3 regions of the Peteryoungia glycinendophytica genome follow, and region 1 is predicted to be linked to each of the others. Evidence: riboswitches for the same ligand, from Rfam matches in the RefSeq annotation. Region 1 holds a riboswitch; each other region holds the start of a gene.

Evidence for each region. Region 1 has a riboswitch for thiamine pyrophosphate ahead of thiD (bifunctional hydroxymethylpyrimidine kinase/phosphomethylpyrimidine kinase). Riboswitches for the same ligand answer to the same signal wherever they lie in the genome.
Region 2: linked by a shared signal. The riboswitch ahead of thiC (phosphomethylpyrimidine synthase ThiC) and the one ahead of thiD (bifunctional hydroxymethylpyrimidine kinase/phosphomethylpyrimidine kinase) in region 1 are both predicted to bind thiamine pyrophosphate.
Region 3: linked by a shared signal. The riboswitch ahead of thiB (thiamine ABC transporter substrate binding subunit) and the one ahead of thiD (bifunctional hydroxymethylpyrimidine kinase/phosphomethylpyrimidine kinase) in region 1 are both predicted to bind thiamine pyrophosphate.

The regions. Positions count from the first base shown of each region.
Region 1 is NZ_VFYP01000001.1:309,942-317,260, forward strand. Features, by position in the region: gene cysK (cysteine synthase A) at 1-921, opposite strand, end outside; gene FJQ55_RS01550 (LysE family translocator) at 1,086-1,703, opposite strand; gene FJQ55_RS01555 (LysE family translocator) at 1,831-2,463, shown strand; gene dut (dUTP diphosphatase) at 2,473-2,949, opposite strand; gene FJQ55_RS01565 (peptide chain release factor 3) at 3,036-4,619, shown strand; gene FJQ55_RS01570 (HAD-IA family hydrolase) at 4,696-5,367, opposite strand; TPP riboswitch at 5,486-5,582, shown strand; gene thiD (bifunctional hydroxymethylpyrimidine kinase/phosphomethylpyrimidine kinase) at 5,635-6,459, shown strand; gene FJQ55_RS01580 (GFA family protein) at 6,466-6,861, opposite strand; gene FJQ55_RS01585 (pirin family protein) at 6,930-7,319, opposite strand, start outside.
Region 2 is NZ_VFYP01000002.1:359,941-367,259, forward strand. Features, by position in the region: gene mtaB (tRNA (N(6)-L-threonylcarbamoyladenosine(37)-C(2))-methylthiotransferase MtaB) at 1-780, opposite strand, end outside; gene dapF (diaminopimelate epimerase) at 777-1,685, opposite strand; gene FJQ55_RS16305 (thiamine phosphate synthase) at 1,773-2,378, opposite strand; gene FJQ55_RS16310 (thiazole synthase) at 2,375-3,151, opposite strand; gene thiS (sulfur carrier protein ThiS) at 3,153-3,350, opposite strand; gene thiO (glycine oxidase ThiO) at 3,347-4,330, opposite strand; gene thiC (phosphomethylpyrimidine synthase ThiC) at 4,327-6,165, opposite strand; TPP riboswitch at 6,257-6,390, opposite strand; gene FJQ55_RS16330 (MBL fold metallo-hydrolase) at 6,438-7,319, opposite strand, start outside.
Region 3 is NZ_VFYP01000002.1:421,541-428,859, forward strand. Features, by position in the region: gene thiQ (thiamine ABC transporter ATP-binding protein) at 1-375, opposite strand, end outside; gene thiP (thiamine/thiamine pyrophosphate ABC transporter permease) at 365-2,017, opposite strand; gene thiB (thiamine ABC transporter substrate binding subunit) at 2,025-3,050, opposite strand; TPP riboswitch at 3,095-3,209, opposite strand; gene FJQ55_RS16625 (ABC transporter ATP-binding protein/permease) at 3,339-5,117, shown strand; gene FJQ55_RS16630 (ABC-F family ATP-binding cassette domain-containing protein) at 5,127-6,959, opposite strand; gene FJQ55_RS16635 (thiamine diphosphokinase) at 6,964-7,319, opposite strand, start outside.

The sequences.
Region 1 (7,319 bases):
GAAGGACGGGATGATGACGACGATTGTCTTGCCGGCATTCTCCGCGCGCAGGCCGACCTTTATCGCGGCCGTCAGGGCAGCACCCGAGGAAATCCCGACTGGCACGCCTTCCAGCCGCGCAACCAGCCGGGCAGTCTCGAACGCCTCGTCATTGGTGACGGTGACCACCTCGTCATAGATGCCGGTGTCGAGAATAGCCGGGGCAAAGCCGGCGCCGATGCCCTGGATCTTGTGGGGCCCCGGATTGCCGCCGGAGAGAACCGGGCTGTCGGCGGGTTCAACCGCCACCACCTGGACCGACGGTTTCTTCGCCTTCAGAACCTGCCCCGTGCCGGTAATCGTGCCCCCGGTGCCGATGCCGGACACGAAGATGTCGATACCGCCGTCCGTGTCGTTCCAGATTTCCTCCGCCGTTGTCTTGCGGTGAATCTCCGGATTGGCCGGGTTCTCGAATTGCTGGGGTATGATTGAATCCGGCGTCGTTTCTGCCAATTCCTGCGCCTTGGCAATCGCGCCCTTCATGCCCTTGGCGCCTTCGGTGAGAACCAGTTCTGCGCCGAGCAGGGCCAGCATCTTGCGCCGCTCGATCGACATGGTCTCGGGCATGGTCAGGATCAGGCGATAACCCTTGGCAGCGGCCGCAAAGGCAAGCGCAATGCCGGTATTGCCGGAGGTCGGCTCGATCAGCGTGGTCTTGCCGGGCGCAATCTTGCCCTGGGCTTCCAGACTCTCGATCATTGCCACCCCGATACGATCCTTGACCGAGGCAATCGGATTGAAGAATTCGAGCTTGGCGAGCAGATGCGCCTTGACGCCCTTTTCCTTGGCCAGCTTGTCCAGCCGCACGATCGGTGTGTCACCGATCGTCTCAGTGATCGATCCATAGACGCGACCGCGTCCGGGCTTCTTGGCATCCGTCATGTTTCGTCTCCCTGCACCATTATTCGTTGGCAACAAGATAGGCGGATTGTCTCGCGACTGCCAGAACCCTTTGTCTGCAGCCTGTCGGAAAAGGGAAATATTCCTCTGCCAAGGCGGGGAAATCCGCAAGCTGCTCGCGGCTCGGACGGGCGCCCGCCATGTGCCTAAACGGGTCTTGTCGCGATATAGGCGGCGGTACCGGCAAGGATGCTCGCCGCGCCGCGATTGAGGAGCTTCAGGGCCGATGGGCGTTTCATCAGGTGCCGCGCCTGCGCCGCGAGCAGGATATAGGGAATGAGCACCGCCATCAGCACGGCAAATGTCAGCCCGATCAACAGAAGATAGTCAAGGAAGCCGATGGCGCTGAGCGGCAAAAGGCTCGGCACCAGCGCGATATAAAACAGCATCGTTTTCGGGTTGCCGAGCGTGACCAAGAGGCCCGAGAGGAAAGAGCGCCAGGCCCGGTTCTCGGTTTCTGCCGCCACGGACTGCGCCAGCAGACCCGATGTCCAAAGCTTGTAGGCGATATAAACGAGATAGGCCGCCCCGACAAACTTGATCACGAGGAACACCGTGGTGAAGGTCTTGGCCACGAGTGCCAGCCCGAGGATCACGGCGGTGAGGTAAACAATATCGCCAAGGATTAGCCCGAAGCCCATGAACAGCGTCGGCCGAAATCCGGACCCGAGCGCCCGCGCGACGATGGCCGTCATACCGGGCCCGGGAATGGCCGCTGCAATGAACAGGGCGCCGCAATAGGCGATGATCGTGGCCAGTGTCATGGTGGTGTCCTCCTCCGCACTCTCTGCATAAGTTCGCCCGAGCCGACTTGCAACGGTGACACGATCGGCCTTGCAGCGTGAAAGCCTCCGCTCTTAAGTGGCCCGGCCATAGTCCGGAGACTTCCGCATGCCAAGCTTCGCAGCCTTCGTCGCCTTTGCACTCATCTGTCTCGGGATGGTGCTGACACCGGGGCCGAACATGATTTATCTCGTGTCGCGCTCGATCTGCCAGGGGCCCATGGCGGGGCTTGTCTCGCTGGGCGGGGTGGCGCTTGGCTTCGTTGTCTACATGCTCTTGACCGCTTGCGGCATCACCGTGCTTTTGCTCGCCGTCCCCTTGGCCTATGAGATCCTGAAGTTCTGCGGCGCACTGTATCTCGGCTGGCTCGCCTGGCAAGCGCTCCGCCCCGGCGGTCGTTCGCCCTTCCAGGTGCGTGACCTGCCGATCGATAGCCCGCGAAAACTCTTCGTCATGGGCTTTGTCACCAGCCTGCTCAATCCGAAGGTCGCCATCCTCTATATGTCGCTCCTGCCGCAGTTCGTAGACCCCACGCTCGGCAGCGTCTTCACCCAGTCGCTGATCTTGGGCTTTACGCAGATCGCGATAGCCGTCACCGGCAATGGCCTCATCGCTCTGTCTGCCGGCACCATCGCCCTCTTTCTCGCCGGACGGCCGGTCTGGATGGTGGTTCAGCGCTGGCTGATGGGCACCGTGCTCGCCGGGCTGGCGGTCCGCATGGCGATGGAAGCGCAGCGCTGAGATGGGCCCTCATACACCCGTCGACCCGAACCCGCCGGGACCCCGCGCCGTGTCGGATGTCTCGGTCACCTCGGCCACCCGCGCTTGCGTCACCGGCGCAATCACCATCTGGGCGATCCGCATGCCGCGCTCGATCACGAAATCCCCGTCGCCGAGATTGATCAACAGCACCTTCACCTCTCCGCGATAGTCGCTGTCGATCGTGCCGGGCGTGTTTAGGCAAGTGATCCCGTTCTTGAGGGCAAGGCCGGAGCGTGGCCGGATCTGCGCCTCGAAGCCTTCGGGGATCTCGAAGATGAAGCCGGTCGGGACCAAGGCTCGCTTTCCCGGCGCCAAAGTCATCGGCGCATCCTCGGCAACGGCAGCTCTCAGATCCATGCCCGCAGCACCTCGCGTTTCGTAAGTGGGCAGATCGATCCCCTCGCCATGGGAGAGACGCTTCAGATTGAGCATGGGACCAAGGACATCGGAGCGAATGGCGGACATGGGCGGGATTCCTTTGTTTGCGCGCTCAATTGCATATTGGCCGTCGAAACGCTAGATAACCGCCGACCAAAAGGAATTCCTGAGACATGGCTGAAACGCTCGCAGAGGCGGTCTCCCGCCGCCGCACCTTTGCTATTATCGCCCACCCGGACGCCGGCAAGACGACGCTCACTGAAAAGCTCTTGCTGTTCGGCGGCGCCATCCAGCTCGCCGGCGAAGTGAAGGCCAAGAAGGACCGCATCCAGACCCGGTCGGACTGGATGAAGATCGAGCGCGAGCGCGGCATTTCGGTCGTCACCTCGGTCATGACCTTCGAATACGAAGGCAATGTCTTCAACATTCTCGACACGCCCGGCCACGAAGACTTCGCCGACGACACCTATCGCACACTGACCGCCGTTGATGCCGCCGTCATGGTCATCGACGCCGCCAAGGGTATCGAGCCGCGCACGCTGAAGCTCTTCGAAGTCTGCCGCATGCGCGACATCCCGATCATCACCTTCGTCAACAAGATGGACCGCGAAAGCCGGGACATCTTCGAGATCCTCGACGAGGTCGAAGAGAAGCTCGCGCTGGATACCGCCCCGATCACCTGGCCGGTCGGCCGCTCGAAGAGCTTCTGCGGCTCCTACAATCTGGCCAACAGCACCTTCCGCGGCAGTGACACCCAGGCCGAGCCGAGCAAGGTCAACGGTCCGCAGAGCGTCGCCGATCACCTGCCGGAAAACGAACGCGCGGCTTTCGTCGACGAGCTGGAACTGGCGGTCGAGGCCTGCCGTCCCTTCGACCAGAAGGCCTTCCTGGAAGGCCACATGACACCCGTCTTCTTCGGCTCGGCGCTGCGGAATTTCGGCGTGCGCGATCTGATCAATGCGCTCGGCGCCTATGCGCCCCCGCCGCGCGACCAGGTGGCTGATGTCAGAACGGTGCATGCCTCGGAAGAAAAGATGACGGCCTTCGTCTTCAAGATCCAGGCCAACATGGACCCGAACCACCGCGACCGCATCGCCTTTGCCCGCATCTGCTCCGGCAAGCTGGAACGCGGCATGAAGGCGAAGCTCGCCCGCACCGGCAAGCTGATGGGGCTCACGGCACCGCAATTCTTCTTCGCCTCGCAGCGCCAGCTGGCCGACACCGCCTTCGCCGGCGACGTGGTGGGTATCCCCAACCACGGCACACTCCGCATCGGCGATACGTTGACCGAAGGCGAGAATCTCGTCTTCCAGGGCGTGCCGAACTTCTCGCCGGAAATCCTGCGCCGCGTGCGGCTGGAAGATGCGATGAAGGCGAAGAAGCTCAAGGAAGCTCTGCAGCAGATGGCCGAAGAGGGCGTCGTGCAGCTCTTTTCGCCGGAAGACGGTTCACCGGCCATCGTCGGTGTCGTCGGCGCGCTGCAGCTCGACGTGTTGAAGGAACGCCTGTCGGCAGAATACACCCTGCCGGTCTCCTTCGAAATGTCGCGCTTCTCCGTCTGCCGCTGGATCTCGGCCGACAACAAGGATGATCTCGAAAAGTTCATGACCCAGCGCCGCGGCGATATCTGCCGCGATCTCGATGGCGATCCCGTCTTCATGGCGCAGGACCAGTTCTCGCTGCGTTACGAAGCCGAGCGCTATCCGGCGATCAAGATGGTCGCCATCAAGGAATATCACGTTGCCAAGGCGGCGTGATCGGCTCACGCACCCGGCATGCGCTCCATAGGGCGCATGCCGCTCTGCCGTCATCTAAGCCAGCCTCGCAGTGGCCTCAGCGGCGACGCAGCCGGATCAGCCCTTCACCATCGACATCCACCGTCACGCCCTCATAGCCGTGCAGGCTCGGATGGCGTGTTTCCAGCGGATGCGTATGGGTGGCCGTGATCACCATGACATCCGCGCCGGCGCCTTCTCCGGCCAGCACGCCCGCCATCACATCCTCGAACACTAGGCAATGGGTCGGATCGACGCCCAGTCGCTCTGCGCCCAGCCTGTAGCCGGCGGGATCCGGCTTGCCGATTTTGACGTCTTCCGCCGTAACGATCTTGAGCGGTTGTGGCAGGCCGGCGGCCGCGATGCGGGCGCGGGCAAGCGCCGAGGGCGCCGAGGTGACGATCGCCCAGCGCTCGGCCGGAAGCGCGTTCAGGAAGTCGATCGCGCCGGGGATCGGCACGATCCCTTCGACATCCTCGATTTCGCCGCGCTCGATTTCCAGCGCTTCGGCGACCACATCCACGCCCGGAAGGTTCAGCCCCCGGATCGTGTCGATGCCGCGCTTGCCATGCATGGTCGGCAGGAAAGCCTCGACATCGAGCCCCATTTTCGCCGCCCAGCGGCCCCAGACCCGCTCGGCGGCGGCGATCGAGTTGAGCAGCGTTCCGTCCATGTCGAAGAGGAAGCCGTGGTAGGAGCGGGTGGGGAGAGGCGAGGGGGAAAGGGTCAAGAGCGTGCACCTGATGCTGGGGGAACGAGAGGCAGGTAGCCAATTTGGCGGCAAGCGGCAAATGAATTGATCAAAGACAAGGTCCGCTCGTGACAGGCGGAACGCTCTGGGATAGACAGGAAGCAGACAGGGGCGTCCTGCGAAAGCCGGGCTGAGAAGCACCCTTTGAACCTGACCCAGATCATGCTGGCGGAGGGAGTCGTTCGGTCTATCCGGCAGTTGGCTGCCCGAGTCCGCCGCCGCTCCACCGTCGAAGGGAGCGCGCCGATGACCAATCCGATCCGCAACGTCCTGTCCATCGCCGGCTCCGATCCCTCCGGTGGTGCCGGCATCCAGGCCGATCTAAAAACCTTTGCCGCCCGGGGCTGTTACGGGATGGCCGTGATCACCGCGCTCACCGCCCAGAACACGCAAGGCGTCTCGGCTGTTCGCCCGCTCGATCCGGACTTCGTCCAGGAGCAGATCCGCATGGTCTTTGCCGATGTCAGGGTGGATGCGGTGAAGATCGGCATGATCGCCAATGCCGGCATCGCCGCCGCGGTGGCCGAAGCGCTGAAACCCCATCGCGGAATTCCGGTCGTGCTCGACCCCGTGATGATCGCCAAGGGCGGCGCGGCACTGCTCGATCCCGCGGCCGTTGACGTCCTCAAAGAAAGTCTGCTGCCGCTCGCAACGCTTGTGACTCCCAATCTGCCCGAGGCTGCAGCCCTGCTGGGCGATCCGGAAGCCTCCGACCGGCGCATCATGGAATCCCAGGCCGTGCGGCTGACGGCGCTCGGGGCGAAGGGCGTGCTGGTCAAGGGCGGACATCTCGCCGGTGGCGAGAGCCCGGATGTTCTGGTGACGGAGGGGCAGGTGACCTGGTTTGAGGCGTCCCGCATTGCCACGCGCAATACCCATGGCACCGGTTGTTCGCTGTCGAGCGCGCTCGCGGCGGAAGTCGCCAAAGGGCTCGAACCGCAGGAGGCGGTCAGCGTGGCGAAGGCATGGTTGGAAGAGGCTGTCCGCACCTCGGGCAGTTTGTCTGTCGGATCGGGCCACGGCCCGGTGCATCATTTCCATGCTCTGTGGTCAGCCGATCAGAGGAACTGAAAATTTTCAGCTGTCGGCGTGGCACTCAAGGTCGCGGATATCGAAGACGAAGGGCAGGGCGGAGCCGAGCCATGTCTGGTGGCGAGGCTTGAGTTCTCGTCGCTGGTCTATGGTGCCGAGCCGGATGCCGATCTCTCCATCGGCGCTTTCGCGCCAGAGCGGCGAGCCGCAGTCGCCGCAGAAGAACTGGTCGCTCGGCTTTCCGCTGTCACCGAACTTGCGGTAGCGCCGTGGCTCTCCGGAGACGAGGCGAAGGCTGCCAGTGATGGCCGCCGCCGTCACGCGATAGGCAGACCCGGTCAGGCGTTGGCAGTCGGTGCAGTGACAGATCCCGATCCGCTCCGGATCGATCTCCGCTTCGTAGCGAACTTCGCCGCATTGGCATGATCCCGTCACCCGCATCGCATCCCCCTGAAAAGAAAAGCCCGGCGCTGGAGGACGCCGGGCGAGATGAACTTGACTGCGGGAGGTTAATGATCGGCCTTGATGAAAGTTCCGTTCTGCAGCTCTTTCATCGCCTGCATCAGTTCTTCGCGGCTGTTCATGACGATCGGGCCATGCCAGGCGACCGGCTCCTTGATCGGCTTGCCGGTGACGAGAAGGAAGCGAATGCCCTTTTCGCCGGCCTGCACGGTGATTTCGTCGCCGGTGTCGAAAACGACGAGCGTGCGATTGCCGGAGAGGTCACGGATGTTGAGCTCCTCGCCCATATATTCCTTCTCGACCTTGACGCCGAAGGGTTTTGACGCATCGCGGAACGAGCCGGAGCCGGCGAAGATATAGGCAAAGGCGGAGCGATAGGTGTCGACCGGAAACGTCTTGCGCTTGCCGGGTGGCACCGAGATGTCGAGATAGACAGG
Region 2 (7,319 bases), on a different contig from region 1:
CAGCGATAGATGCAGATGCGGCATGAAACGCGGCTCATCGGCAATCAGGTCGAAGAGATGGCTGTCTGCCTCGATGCTGTCGATCGAGGAGAGGCGCAGGCGCAGGATTTCCGGCACCTGCTTGAGCAGTGTCTTGGCGAGAAGGCCGAGCGTCGGATTGCCGGGCAGGTCGGCGCCATAACTCGTCGCATCCACGCCGGTCAGCACCACCTCGCGATAGCCGTTTTCGACGAGCTTGCGCGCCTGCTCGACGACGGCGCCCATCGGCACGGAACGTGAATTTCCGCGGCCAAAGGGGATGATGCAGAAGGTGCAGCGGTGATCGCAGCCGTTCTGCACCTGCAGGAAGCCGCGTACATGACCATCGATATGCGCCACCATCTGCGGCGCCGTCTCGGTCACGCTCATGATGTCGTTGACGGCCACCTTTTCTTCCGCCGAGACGCCAAAATCCGGCAGGCGGCGATAGTGTTCGGCCTTGAGCTTTTCCTCATTGCCGAGGACAGCGTCGACCTCGGGCATATCAGCGAAGTTTTGTGCTTCCGTCTGGGCGGCGCAGCCGGTCACGATGATACGGGCTTCCGGGTTCTCCCGGCGCGCACGTCGGATCGCCTGGCGGGCCTGGCGCACGGCCTCCGAGGTGACCGCACAGGTGTTGACGAGGATCGCGTTTTCGAGGCCGGCCTTGGCGGCTTCGGCCTTCATGACCTCGGATTCATAGGTGTTCAGGCGACAGCCGAAGGTGATGACCTCGACGGCGCCTTTTTGCTCAGACGTCACGGGGTGGCGGCCTCTGCCTGCCCGCTCTCGTCACGCTGCCAGTCCCCGGTCGTAGGATTAACCGTGCCGGACCATTCCCATTCGGCGGGACCGGTCATTACGACCTTGTCATCTGGTCGCCAGTCGATGGTCAGCGTGCCGCGATTGGGGCTCGACGCCACCGTGATCGTCACCTTGCGCTCGGTGCGGCCGGTACGAGCCGCAGAGACGCCGGCGGCACAGGCGGCAGAGCCGCAGGCGAGCGTCAGGCCGGCGCCGCGTTCCCAGGTACGCGTCACCATGGATGTCTTCGAGGTCACCTGGGCCAGGGTGATATTGGCCTTTTCCGGGAAGATCGGATGGTTTTCCAGGAGCGGCCCAAAGCGTTCCAGATCATAGGTCATCGGATCGCGATCGACCCAGAAAACGGCATGCGGATTGCCCATCGACATGGCCGAGGGCGAATGCAGGATCGGCGCGTCGATCGGGCCGATCTGCAGCTCGATGCGGCTGGTGTCGTGGAATTCTTCAGACAGCGGGATCTTGTCCCAGGCAAAGACCGGCTTACCCATGTCGACGGAGATCGTCCCGTCCTGATGCTCGACGGCGTTGAGGATGCCGGCGATGGTCTGGAAGGTGAAGCTCTTGCGACCTGTTTCGCTGGCCAGTGCCTGTACCACGCAGCGCGTGCCATTGCCGCAGGCCTGCGCCTTCGAGCCATCGCAGTTCAGGATGTCGATATAGGCGTCGGTGCCGTCGAGCTTCGGATCGTGGATCGCCATGATCTGGTCAAAGACGGTCGCGGGATCGGCGGCGAGCGCAATCGCGGCAGCCGGCGTCACCCGGTCGGTGCGACCGCGCATGTCGACGACCAGGATCTTGTTGCCAAGCCCGTTCATCCTCGCGAATTCGACCCGATCCGACATCGTCACTCCAGCAAGCTGCATTTTCAGCCTATATGGCGGAAATGCAAGCGAATTACCAGTAGAGCGGCCAAAACCACGCGTGCATGGTCAACGCCATGGTTCGGTTACCTCAAGCCATTCCCGGGTTCGCGCCTCAGGATCGGCATGCAAGGTAATGTCTGTCACCACCGCCGCACTGTCAGCACCTGCCGCAAAGACGCCGGGTAGCCGGTCGGGACGAAGACCACCGATCGCGACCAGGGGCAGGGGCCTGATCCTTTCCTTCCACACCGTCAGCCGTTCCAGACCCTGCGGCGCCCAGGGCATTTTTTTCAGGACCGTCGGATAGACGGGGCCGAGAGCGACATAGTCAGGCTTGGCAGCCAGCGCCGTTTCGAGCTCGGCCTTTTCATGGGTCGAGAGGCCGAGCTTCAGGCCTGCGCTGCGGATGGCTGCGAGGTCTGCCGTTGCCAGATCCTCCTGGCCGAGATGGATAAAGCCGCAGGCCTCGTCGATGGCGATCTGCCAGTAGTCGTTGACGATGAGGTGGCAGCCGTGGTCGGCGCAGCATTGCCGGGCGCGGCGGATGTGCTGGCGAAGCACGCTTTCCTCGGCGTCCTTCATCCGCAGCTGCACCAGCTTGACCCCCAGCGGCACCAGCCGCTCGATCCAGTCTGCATTGTCCACGATGAGGTAGAAGGGATCGAGCTTCATACGAAGACCCCCTTTCCGATGACGGGTGTTGACGGTACCGCCATGTCGCGCGGTTCCAGCATACCGGCTTGACGGGCGATTTGTCCTGCCTCGATCGCCTTGGCAAAAGCCTCTGCCATCGCGGCCGGATCACCGGCCGAGGCAACAGCGGTGTTGAGCAACACGGCGTCATAGCCAAGCTCCATCACTGTTGTCGCATGGGAGGGGCGACCGATGCCGGCATCGACGATCAGCGGCACGTCGCGAAATTCCGCCCGCATGGATTTGAGCGCCGGCAGATTCTGCGGGCCCATGGCACTGCCAATCGGCGCGCACCATGGCATCAGAACACGGCATCCGGCGGCGAGCAGCTTTTCCCCGACCACCAGATCGTCTGTCGTGTAGGGGAAAACCTCGAAGCCCTCGGAACCGAGGATCTTCGCCGCTTCCACGAGTTCGAAAACGTCAGGCTGCAGCGTGTCGTGATGGCCGATCACCTCAAGCTTGATCCAGGTAGTGCTGAAGACCTCGCGCGCCATCTTTGCCGTCAGCACCGCCTCTCGGGCGCTGTGGCAGCCGGCGGTGTTGGGCAGGACATGCACACCGAGATCGCGGATCAGCTGGAAGAAGGCCCCGCCCGCCTTGCCGCCTGCGGTCTCCCGGCGCAGCGAGACAGTGACGATCTCGGTCTTCGAGCGCCGAACGGCTTCGGCCAGGATCGCAGGCGAGGGGTAGCGCGCGGTGCCGAGCAAGAGGCGCGAGGAGACTGCCTTGCCATAGAGTTCCAGGGCCATCTCAGCCTCCCTGCATGGGCGAAAGGATCTCGATCCGATCGCCCTCCTTCAAGTGATGCGTGGATCGCTCCTCGCGATGAACCAGCTCGCCATTGACGGCGGTTGCCAGCCAGTCGCCCTCGTAGTCGAGCTTTGCGAGCAGATCGGCCAGATTACCGGCATCGAGCTCCAGGGCTTCTCCGTTGACGGTGAGCTTCATGCGGTCCTCCTTCGCTCAGAAGCGTCCAACTTCGTCAGCCTTTCCGCCGCCTCGCGCGCCAGGGCCGGTGCCAGCAGAAAGCCGTGGCGGTGCATACCGGCCACTGCCAGGCCTTCGGAGGTGTCGATAAGGCGGGGCACATTGTCCGGGAAAGCCGGGCGGATGCCGGTGCCGGTTTCCACGATGCGCGCCTCGGCAAAGGCCGGGTGCAGCGCATAGGCGGTGTTGAGCAGCTCCATCATCGAGCGCGCGGTGATCGGCCCGTCGTCGTCAGTCTCGATCATGGTCGCGCCCAGCATGAACAGTCCGTTGCCGCGCGGCACGATGTAGAGGGGGTGGCGGGGATGCAGGAGGCGCACGGGACGGGAGAGGGCAACATCGCCTGTTTCCAGATAGAGCATCTCTCCGCGCACACCGCGTAATCCTTCGATCTCGCCGATCGCCTGTGGTCCCCGGCAATCGACGGTCGTTGAATAGCCTACAGCCTCGTCCGCCTCCTCCCCAAAGCGGAAGGAAACACCGAGCCTCCGTGCGGCTTCATACAGACCCCGCAAGGCCTGGCGTGGATGAAGATGCGCCTCCTCTGAAAAGAAGAGGCCGGTGCCGAAACAGCCTTTGAGATCCGGCTCAAGCTCTGCGATCTCGTCCGCGCCCAGCCAGCGATGGCCGCGCGTGCGGGTCGCAAAGCGCTTGAGGTCGGCGAGATCGCGGGGATTAGCCAGCACAAGCGTGCCCCGGCGCTGGACGAGACCCGGCACGGCCTCGTCCCACCAGTCGGCAGCGGCAAGACCCGATGTCAGCACGATCTCTTCCGCCGCCTCCCGCTCGCAATAGGGGGCGAGCATGCCGCCCGCCCAATGGGAGGCGCCAAGCCCGATATCGGCCCGGCGCTCCACGACCTCGACGGCGATACCCCTGCGCGCCAGTTCCAGCGCCGTCGCCAGCCCCGCGACACCGGCGCCCTTCACCAGAACGGTCATGGCCGCTCTCCCGTTTCGAGCGCTGCGACCTCGTCCGCCGTCATGTAGAGATCGCCGCCGGCGCGGTATTTCTCCGCCATGGCGGTCAGGCCCTCCTTCTGGGCCTCGGCGCGGATGTCATGCGAGATGCGCATCGAGCAGAATTTCGGCCCGCACATCGAGCAGAAATGCGCCACCTTGTGCGCCTCCTTCGGCAGCGTCTCGTCATGCATGGAGCGCGCCGTTTCCGGGTCGAGCGACAGGTTGAACTGGTCTTCCCAGCGGAATTCGAAGCGGGCGCGGGAAAGCGCATCGTCGCGCAGCTGCGCTGCCGGATGCCCCTTGGCGAGGTCGGCGGCATGGGCCGCAATCTTGTAGGTGATGACGCCGGTCTTCACGTCGTCGCGGTCGGGCAGACCCAGATGCTCCTTCGGCGTCACATAGCAGAGCATCGCCGTACCGAACCAGCCGATCATCGCCGCCCCGATGCCGGAGGTGATGTGGTCGTAGCCGGGTGCAATATCCGTCGTCAGCGGCCCCAGCGTATAGAAGGGGGCCTCGCCGCAGGTCTTCAGCTGCTTGTCCATGTTCTCCTTGATCTTGTGCATGGGAACATGGCCGGGGCCTTCGATCATCACCTGGCAATCCTTCTCCCAGGCAATCTTGGTCAGCTCACCCAGCGTCTCCAGTTCGGCAAACTGGGCGGCATCATTGGCATCGGCGATCGAGCCGGGGCGCAAGCCATCGCCCAGCGAGAAGGAGACATCATAAGCGCGGCAGATGTCGCAGATCTCCTCGAAATGCTCGTAGAGGAAGCTCTCCTTGTGATGATGCAGACACCACTTGGCCATAATCGAACCACCGCGCGAAACGATGCCGGTCACGCGGTTGACGGTCAGCGGGATGTAATGCAGCCGCACGCCGGCATGGATGGTGAAGTAGTCGACGCCCTGTTCGGCCTGCTCGATCAGCGTGTCGCGATAGACCTCCCAGGTCAGGTCTTCGGCGATGCCGCCGACCTTTTCCAGCGCTTGGTAGAGCGGCACGGTGCCGATCGGCACGGGTGAATTGCGCAGGATCCAGTCGCGGATGTTGTGAATGTTGCGGCCGGTCGAGAGATCCATGACCGTATCGGCCCCCCAGCGAATCGCCCAGACCATCTTCTCGACTTCCTCGGCCATGGAAGAGGTGACGGCGGAATTTCCGATATTGGCGTTGATCTTCACCAGGAAGTTCCGGCCGATGATCATCGGCTCCAGTTCGGGATGATTGATGTTGGCCGGGATGATCGCCCGGCCCGAGGCGATCTCCTGGCGGACGAATTCCGGCGTCACGTGATCGGGGATCGCGGCGCCGAAACTCTCGCCGTCGCGGACAAGCGCTTCCCTTGCAGCCTTCCGGCCAAGGTTTTCGCGGATCGCCACATATTCCATTTCCGGCGTGATGATGCCGGCGCGGGCATAGGCAAGCTGGGTCACCGCCTTGCCGCCTGTTGCGCGCAGTGGACGATGATTCACGGGAAACATCGGAGTCAGCTTATCGGCCGAGACGAAGCCGTTGTCCTCGGGCTTCACGGCACGCCCGTCATAGGCCTCGACATCCCCGCGTGCCTCCACCCAGGCTATCCGGTGCCGGGCAAGCCCCTGGTCGATGGCGATGGTCGCCTGCGGGTCGGTATAGGGGCCTGATGCGTCATAGACATTTACGGGCGGTTCGCCGGAGGTCGGGTGCAGCGCGATCTGGCGCAGGGGCACGCGAATGTCAGGGTGCATGTCCCCTGCCAACAAGATCTTGGTCGAAGCGGGTAGTGGCCCGGTGGTGACGTCGGGCTTTGAGAAGTTAGGGGCAATGTTCATCGTGGAGCTCCAAGTGTTCAGGTTGGAGACCCAGTCATGTCAGCCGGAATGATGGAAAGACGCCACGGGATTCGGGTTTTCGAATCGTCGTTTTGCAGCGCTTGCACCGTCCCTACGCCAGTATGAACTGGATCAGGTTCAACGGGTCACCGCGCTGCCATGGTCCTTAGCGGGATTGGCGTAGCGATATCTCAGCCCCTTGTCGGGACACCCCTGGTGAATGCGTGAAGTGTGGTCAAAAGCGGTCCCGCTGTCAACGCGGGAGGTAACATTCAGGCGCCGGCGCGCGGCACCTCGAACTGCTGGCCTGGTCGCAATCCCTTGAAGCGGTCATTGCCGATACCCGCTGCCGACATGGCGGTCACAAGCGCCTTCGGCGGATCGTCGATCCCTTCATTGGTCAGCTGGAAGGTGCCGAAATGGTGGCCGATGCCGAAGGATGCACCGCTCAAGCGGAAGCCTTCGATCGCCTCTTCCGGGTTCTGATGTTGCGCCTTCATGAACCAGCGAGGCTCATAGGCACCGATCGGCATGATCGCGAGCCTGATGTCGCCGTGCTTGGCCTTGAGCTCGCGATAATGCTTGCCCTCGGCATAGCCGGTGTCGCCGATATGGTAGATCTTGCCGCCCGGTGTCTCCAGAACGAAGGCCGCCCAGAGCGCCATGCGACGGTCGCCCATACCGCGCGCCGACCAGTGGTGGCAGGGCTCGCAATGAATGGTGACGTCGTTGCCAATCTCGATCCGGTCACCCCAGTCCATGACGTCAGCCTCCAACCGAGGCACGTCGCTGCGAATGATCGTGTCGTTTCCGAGCGGCGTGACGAGGCGCGGGCTGTCGCGCTCGATCAGTCGCTTCAGGGTCGCGATGTCGAGATGGTCGTAGTGGTTGTGCGTGACGATCACGATGTCGATCTTCGGCACATCGTCGAAAGCGACACCCGGCGGATTGTTGCGCTTCGGTCCGGCAAACGAGACGGGGCTTGCCCGTTCCGACCAGACCGGATCGGTCAGGATGTTGAGCCCCGCCGTCTGGATGAGAAGCGTTGCATGGCCGACCATGGTGACGACCAGTCGGCTCCCTTCGACACGCGGCTCCGGCCTGGTCGTAACGAAATCGGCCGCAGCCACGGCCTTCGGCCAGTCTATCTTGCC
Region 3 (7,319 bases), on a different contig from region 1:
CGCAAGGCCGACGCGTTCGAGGGCTTGCGAAATCGCCACGCGATCGGTTGGTTGGAGCCTGAGGCCAGGATGGATGCCGAGCCCGATATTGGTGAAGAGATCCAGATGGGAAAACAGGTTGTTGTCCTGAAAGACGAGGGAGACAGGGCGCTCTGCCGGCGGGAGCCGAGTAACGTCTAATCCATCGATCCAGACCGTGCCGCTATCCGGCCGCTCGAAACCGGAAACCAGATTGAGCAACGTCGACTTCCCTGCGCCAGACGGGCCGACAATCGCTGTGACCGCGCCAGCCTGAAACTCGCAATCGAAATGGAATCGGTTCTGGCTAAGCGTCAACCGGGTATGGGCGAGATGGACGGAGGCGTTAGCCGGCATGGACTCGCTCCTTTGCAAGAGAGCCCGGCGAGGTGCCGGGTGCGCCGATCAGCGCCAGCACCAGGCAGATCAGACCCAGAAGCAGCGCCAGACCGTCGGCATCGTTGCTGCGATAGCTGCCCATCTGCGCATAAATGAGTGTCGGTAACGTGGTGATATTCTCGGAACCAAACAATGCGACTGCCCCCAAATCACCGAGCGAAAGAGCCATGGCGAAGGCGAGTGCCGTGAGGAGTGGCCGTCGAAGCGCCGGCCAATCGACGAAACGCAGCCTCTGACCAACCGAAAGGCCAAGACTTTCACACAACCGACCGGTGCGGTCACGGTGTTCGGAAAAGGCGGGCCCGAGAACTCGCACAGCAAACGGAAGAGCCATGAGGGCGTTGATACCGACCACGACGAGGGGCGCAAAATCCGCGATATCACCGTGCGGTCTGAGGGCCAGGAACCAGCCAGTCGCGAGGATGCTCGTCGGGAGCAGGAGCACCAGCGAGGAGGCACCCGCAAGACCGATTGAGAAGAGACGTGCCGTCCAGGTGAGCGAAGTGTGTCCCGACAGCTGGCTTCGTGCAGCAATAATCAGATAGGCTCCGAGCGTGGCAGCGAGGCCTGCTCCCAGCGAGACCATGAGGCTGGTCAGCGCCGCCTGTTGGAAGGCCTCTTGCTCGACAAGCCGGACGAGATCGGCCCGCAGTCCGGATACAACCACCTGTCCGAGCGGCAGAACAAGGAAGAGGCCGCCGGACACCAGCATTAACCCATCCACCAACCGAACAAGGGGACGATGACCATCGAAGCGCACATAGCCGCGACCGCTGGTCGTCCCCGAATCCCCGGCTACGGGCAATAGGCTGAGGACCGCGAGGACGCAGCCGGTCACGGTGATCTGAACACATGCGAGCGAGACCGCCCGCACAGGATCGAAATCGAAGCGCAGCGCCTGATAGATTGCCACCTCGATCGTGGTCGCAGCCGGCCCACCCCCGAAGACGAGGACCAGCGTGAAGCTGGTAACACACAGCATGAAGATCAGCCCCGCAGCGCCTGGGATCACCCGCGCAAGCACTGGCCATTCGATGAACCGGAACGTGGATAACGGCGAAAAGCCGAGGCTGGCAGCGGAACGCCAATACTCCGCCGGTACGCGTTCCAGCGCAGACAGCATCAGGCGGGCCGCGAGGGGCAGGTTGAAGAAGACATGCGCGATGAGAATGCCAGACAGGCCATAGATCGATACGGGCTGCGAAACCCCGAGCCACGAGAGAAGCTGATTGACCAGACCGTTGCGGCCAAATACCCCGATAAGGCCGAGCGCGCCTATCAGCACAGGCAGACCCATCGGCACCGCCATCAGCCGGATCAGCCACGGCCGGCCCGGGAAGCTTGGCTGCCGCGCCAGAGCACTGGCGAACGGCAGGGCGAGACCGACGGAAAGCAAAGTGGAAAGCAGAGCCTGCCACAGGGTAAAGCCGAGCACGGAGCGCACGACCGGATCAGCGAAAACCTCCAAACCGGCGACAGGCCCCGACAGAAGCATCACGAGCGCCACCCCGACGAAGCCAGAGATCACCATCAAGACAAAAAGACCGCCCGCGAGAGCAGGCAGTCTTACACGCCACGACTGGTGCAGCGGGCGCAGCATCAGCGGGTCAGTTGAGCGTCATCGCCTTCAGCCACTCGTCGATCCAGGCCTGACGATTGGCCGCCACTTCGGCCGGGCTCATCAGGAAGGTCGTCTTCGGCTGAACGAGCTTGCCGAAGGCATCCGGCAGCGGCTCGGACGTATCAGCAGCCGGCATCATCCAGTTGTTCGTCGGAATAGTATCTTGGAAACCGGGCTCAAGAATGAAGGCGAGGAACTGCCGCGCAAGATCCTTATCCGGCGCGTTCTTCAAAATGCCGGCAACTTCGATCTGAATGTAATGACCTTCTGAAAAATCCGCTGCCTGATAGCGCTCGGTATTTTCTGCGACCATGTGGTAGGCCGGCGATGTTGTGTAAGACAATACCATCGGCGCCTCCCCCTTTGTAAACAGACCATAAGCTTCCGACCAACCGGGGGTCACCGTGAGAACACGGTTCTTCAGCTTGGCCCAGGCCTCGGGCGCCTTCTCGCCATAGACGGACTTGACCCAAAGCAAGAGTCCGAGGCCTGGCGTCGAAGTGCGGGGATCCTGAATGACGATCTTCTGGTTCGGGTCACCCTCGACCAATTCCTTGAGGCTCTTCGGCGGCGTCTGGATCGCCTGGGTGTCGTAGATCACTGCGAAATGACCGTAGTCGTAAGGCACGAACACATCATCGCTGAAGCCCCCAGGAACCTTCACTGTCGACGTGTCGATCACAGCCTTATCGAACAATCCTGTCTGCTTGGCTTCCTCCACCAGATTGGTGTCCAGCCCCAGCACGACATCGGCCTTGGAGCTTTGACCTTCAAGCTTGAGACGGGTCAGAAGGGCCACTCCATCGGCAACACCGACAAAATTGACGCTGCAATCGCAGGTCTTTTCAAAGGCTTCCTTCACCTTCGGCCCCGGTCCCCATTCGGAGATGAAGCTTTCATAGGTATAGACAGTCAGAACCTTGTCAGCTGCCTGCGCCGACGCGGATAGACCGGTTGGCAACAAGGCTGCGGCAAGGCCGACGCGAACAAATTTAGCGAGATGTGACGGCATGACGCCCTCCTCCAAAAGATCAATGATATCGGGATAGGGCGTTTACAATCGACGCGTCTAATCCCTCCGCCGGTGTTAACCGGATCAGGTTCCGCGGGTTGGCTGACGCCTCTCAGCATTCCGATCACGGCGGATCAGAAGGCACCCCGTTAGAGCAGTCATGGAAATAGCGCGGCAGGTTGGGGAGCGCAAGATGGCAGACCTCTTGGTGCTACGGTAAGCCAAACGCAATCTCGCCATGCTATGCAGTCAACAGACTGTAGTTGAACGTTTTCGAGGCTTGATGGCATGACGAGTGAAACGAGCGGAGGGCCGATCTCAGTCGATCAGATTGTTGCCGCCGTCGAAGGGAGCTTTCGCCGCCAGATAGCCATCGCCTTGGATAGCTTCTGGCACTCTGCAATTCGCAATCGCATCCTCGTCTTCGCCTTCGCATTGGTCGCTGTCATCCTGGCAACCGCCTATGGCACCGTGATGCTGAACCACTGGAACGCGCCGTTCTACAATTCGCTGGAGCAGCGAAACCTGCCGGCATTTCTGCAGGAACTTCGCAACTTCGCTGTTATCGCCGGTGTGCTTCTCGTGCTCAACGTGATCCAGGCCTGGTTGAACCAGATGACGGCTTTGCACATGCGGGAGGGTCTGACGCGCGACGTCATCGACCAGTGGCTTGCGGGACGTCGCGCCTTTCGCCTCTCCATGGCGAGCCCGCTCGGCGTAAACCCGGACCAGCGCCTGCACGAAGATGCGCGCAAGCTCGCAGAGATGACAACGTCACTGTCGATCGGTCTTTTCAATGCGACCATTCTTCTGGTGAGCTTCATCGGGGTCCTCTGGGGCCTATCGAGCGACCTCGTCTTCAAGCTGGGAGACTGGAGCTTTCAGATCCCCGGTTACATGGTGTGGGGTGCCATTCTCTATGCCCTTGCCGCCTCGCTTTTGAGCCGCCTCGTCGGACATCGGCTGTCGAACCTGAATGCTGAGCGTTATGCCCGCGAGGCCGACTTACGTTTCTCCCTCATGCGCGCCAACGAGAACCTGGACGCCATCGCCGTGGCGCGCGGAGAAGACGCCGAAAAGCGACATATCCATGAAACGCTGGACGGCGTTTTGGGCTCGATCCGCAACCTCGCCCTCGCGCTCACCAATCTCACCTGGGTGACCGCAGGCTTCGGCTGGCTGGCAATCATCGTCCCGATCCTGATCGCCTCGCCAGCCTATTTTTCCGGGACCATCACCTTCGGTGGCCTGATGATGGCGGCCGCGGCCTTTACCCAAGTCTATTCGGCTCTGCGCTGGTATGTCGACAATTTTGGGCAGATTGCCGACTGGCGCGCAGCACTCCTCCGCGTCACGGTCTTCCGCGCTGCTCTCGATGCGATGGACAATGCGGAGCAGATGCCAGGCAGGATCGAAATCTTACCGTCAGAGGATGGCGCACTGCGTCTGAGAGGGCTCGAGATCGGCTCCCGCTTGCAGGGCGAGAACAATGGCGGCGCGTTCCGCCTCGTCGAAAGAGACGTCGAGATCGCTCCCGGCCAGCATGTCATGGTCAACGGCGACCAGGGCGTGAATCGCAAGCTGTTCTTCAATGCGCTTGCTGGCCTGTGGCCGTTCGGCAAGGGCAAGATCTTTCTCCCCGCAGCGACGGACATCCTCTTCATACCACAGATCGGCTACCTGCCGGAGGGAAGCCTGCGCAGTCTGCTCGCTTACCCCTTGGCTTCCGCGAACTTCACCGATTCCGACATGAAGCTTGCCCTGGAGAAGGTGGGGCTTGGAAATCTTGGCGGCCGTCTTTACGAGCGTGCCCGCTGGGAAAGGCTCCTCGACAAGGATGAGCAGATGGCGCTGGCCTTTGCCAATATGCTTCTGCGCAAACCGCGCTGGGTCGTGCTATTCGATGTGCTGGAGGGGTTGGAGCCGGACACCGAAATCCGTTTGGCAGCTTTGCTCGGCGAAATGCCCGACGCCTCCCTGCTCTACATTGGTCGTTCCGCCGCCTTTGCCAAGGCAACGGGAGCAAGGTTGGTGCATCTCGAGCGGATGATGGATCCCCCGAGGTGAAGCGGTCTTCTACCCCTCGAGTTCCTCGCGCAGCATCTCGAGCTCCAGCCATTCCTCTTCCCAGCGGGTAATGTCGGCGCGAAGCTTCTCCATTTCGGCAGCGAGCCGGGCGAAGGTCGCCGGGTCCTTCGAGAAGAGATTGGGATCCGCCATCTTGGCTTCGCGCGCGGCAATCTCTTTCTCCGCCTTTTCCATGTCCTTCGGCAAATTTTCGAGAGCAAATTTCTGCTTGAACGACAGTTTACCCTTGCTCTTGGAGACAGCTTCGGTGGTCTTTGCGCCAGACATGTCCTGCGCCTTAGCCTTTTCGGCTTTTTCGGCGCGCTTGCGTTCGTCCTCGACGCCCTTGCGCTGGGCCAGCATGTCCGAATAGCCACCGGCATATTCGATCCAACGGCCATCGGGGGCATCCGGATTGGCGGGCGCAATGGTCGAGGTCACAGTGCGGTCGAGGAAATCACGGTCATGGCTGACGAGAATGACCGTACCTGCATAACCCGCGACAATTTCTTGCAAAAGATCCAACGTCTCGATGTCAAGGTCGTTGGTCGGCTCGTCGAGGATCAGCAGGTTCGATGGCTTTGCCATGATCCGCGCCAGCATCAACCGGGCCCGCTCACCGCCGGATAGATTACGGATCGGCGTGCGAGCCTGTTCCGGCTGGAAAAGGAAGTCTTTCATGTAGCCGGTGACATGCTTCTGCTCGCCGTTGACGAGCAGATTCTCACCACGGCCGTCGGTCAGGTAATGGGCCAGCGTATCGTCCGGATTGAGGTCTTCGCGCTTCTGGTCGAGAACCGCGATTTCCAAGTTCGTCCCGAGCTTGATCACCCCACCGTCCGGCCGCAACTGGCCGGTTAGCATCTTCAGAAGCGTCGTCTTGCCGGCACCGTTCGGGCCAATCAGACCGATGCAGTCGCCGCGATGCACGCGGATGGAGAAGGGCGCGACGATGGTCCTGTCACCATAGGTTTTCGTGATCTTGTCTGCCTCGACGACCAGCTTTCCGCTTTCGCGACCTTCGCTGACGGCAGCCTGGATTGTGCCCTGCGGCCCCTTGTGGCCCCGATAGTCCGCACGCAGCGCCTGGAGATTGCCCAGTCGCCGCATATTGCGCTTGCGCCGCGCAGTGACGCCGTAGCGTAACCAGTGCTCCTCGCGCTCAATCTGGCGGCCGAGCTTGTGCTGCTCGATTTCTTCCTCTTCCAGCACCTTGTCGCGCCATTCCTCGAAATAGGAAAAGCCACGGGCAAGCCTGCGCGACAGCCCGCGGTCCAGCCAGACCGTGGCGGTCGAGATCTTCTCTAGGAAGCGGCGGTCGTGCGAGATCAGGACGAGCGCGCTTCGCGTCTTCTGCAATTCGCCTTCGAGCCACTCGATCGTCGGCAGATCGAGATGGTTCGTCGGCTCATCAAGCATCAGAATGTCAGGCTCGGGCGCCAGCACGCGCGCAAGCGCTGCGCGCCGCGCTTCACCACCCGAAAGCCGCGTCGGATCTTCCTGACCGGTCAGACCCAGATGCTCCAGCAGATAGGTCACGCGGTACGGATCATCACCCGGCCCAAGCCCTGCCTCGGCATAGGCTTGAACGGTGCCGTAACCGGCAAAATCAGGTGCCTGCTCGAGATAACGGATGGTGGAGGCCGGGTGACGGAAAACCTCCCCCGACTGTGCCTCCACCAGACCGGCGGCAATCTTCATCAACGTAGACTTGCCCGAACCGTTGCGCCCGACCAGGCAAATCCGGTCGCCTGGTTCAACCTGCAGCCCGGCACCGTTGAGGAGCGGGGTACCGCCGAAGGATAGGTAGATATCGTCGAGTTTCAGAATGGGAGGCGCCAAGGCTTCAGGCTCCGGAAAAATCGTAAGGGCGTGCCAGAAGGACGGCACGGCCACGGGTGAGCGAGACCGAAATGGGACCTTCGGCGACATTGGAAATGGTGCGCGACGATCCGAAGGCCAGCGAAAAATCGGTGAGCGGATAGCGCGCGTTGCGGATCGTCAGACCTTCAAGCGCGGTAAAACCCAGAACCGAGAACAACGCCCCCTTCGGCAATTCCAGCTCGAGCTGGCTCTCGTCTGCAAAAGGATAGGCCTCTTCGTCGCCGGAGGTCAGCACCACCTCGAACCCATCTTCGACAAGGCCAAGCGCATTCAGGTAGTGCTGCAAGGCATGGTCCGAGCGCTCACCGCCGAGCGCAC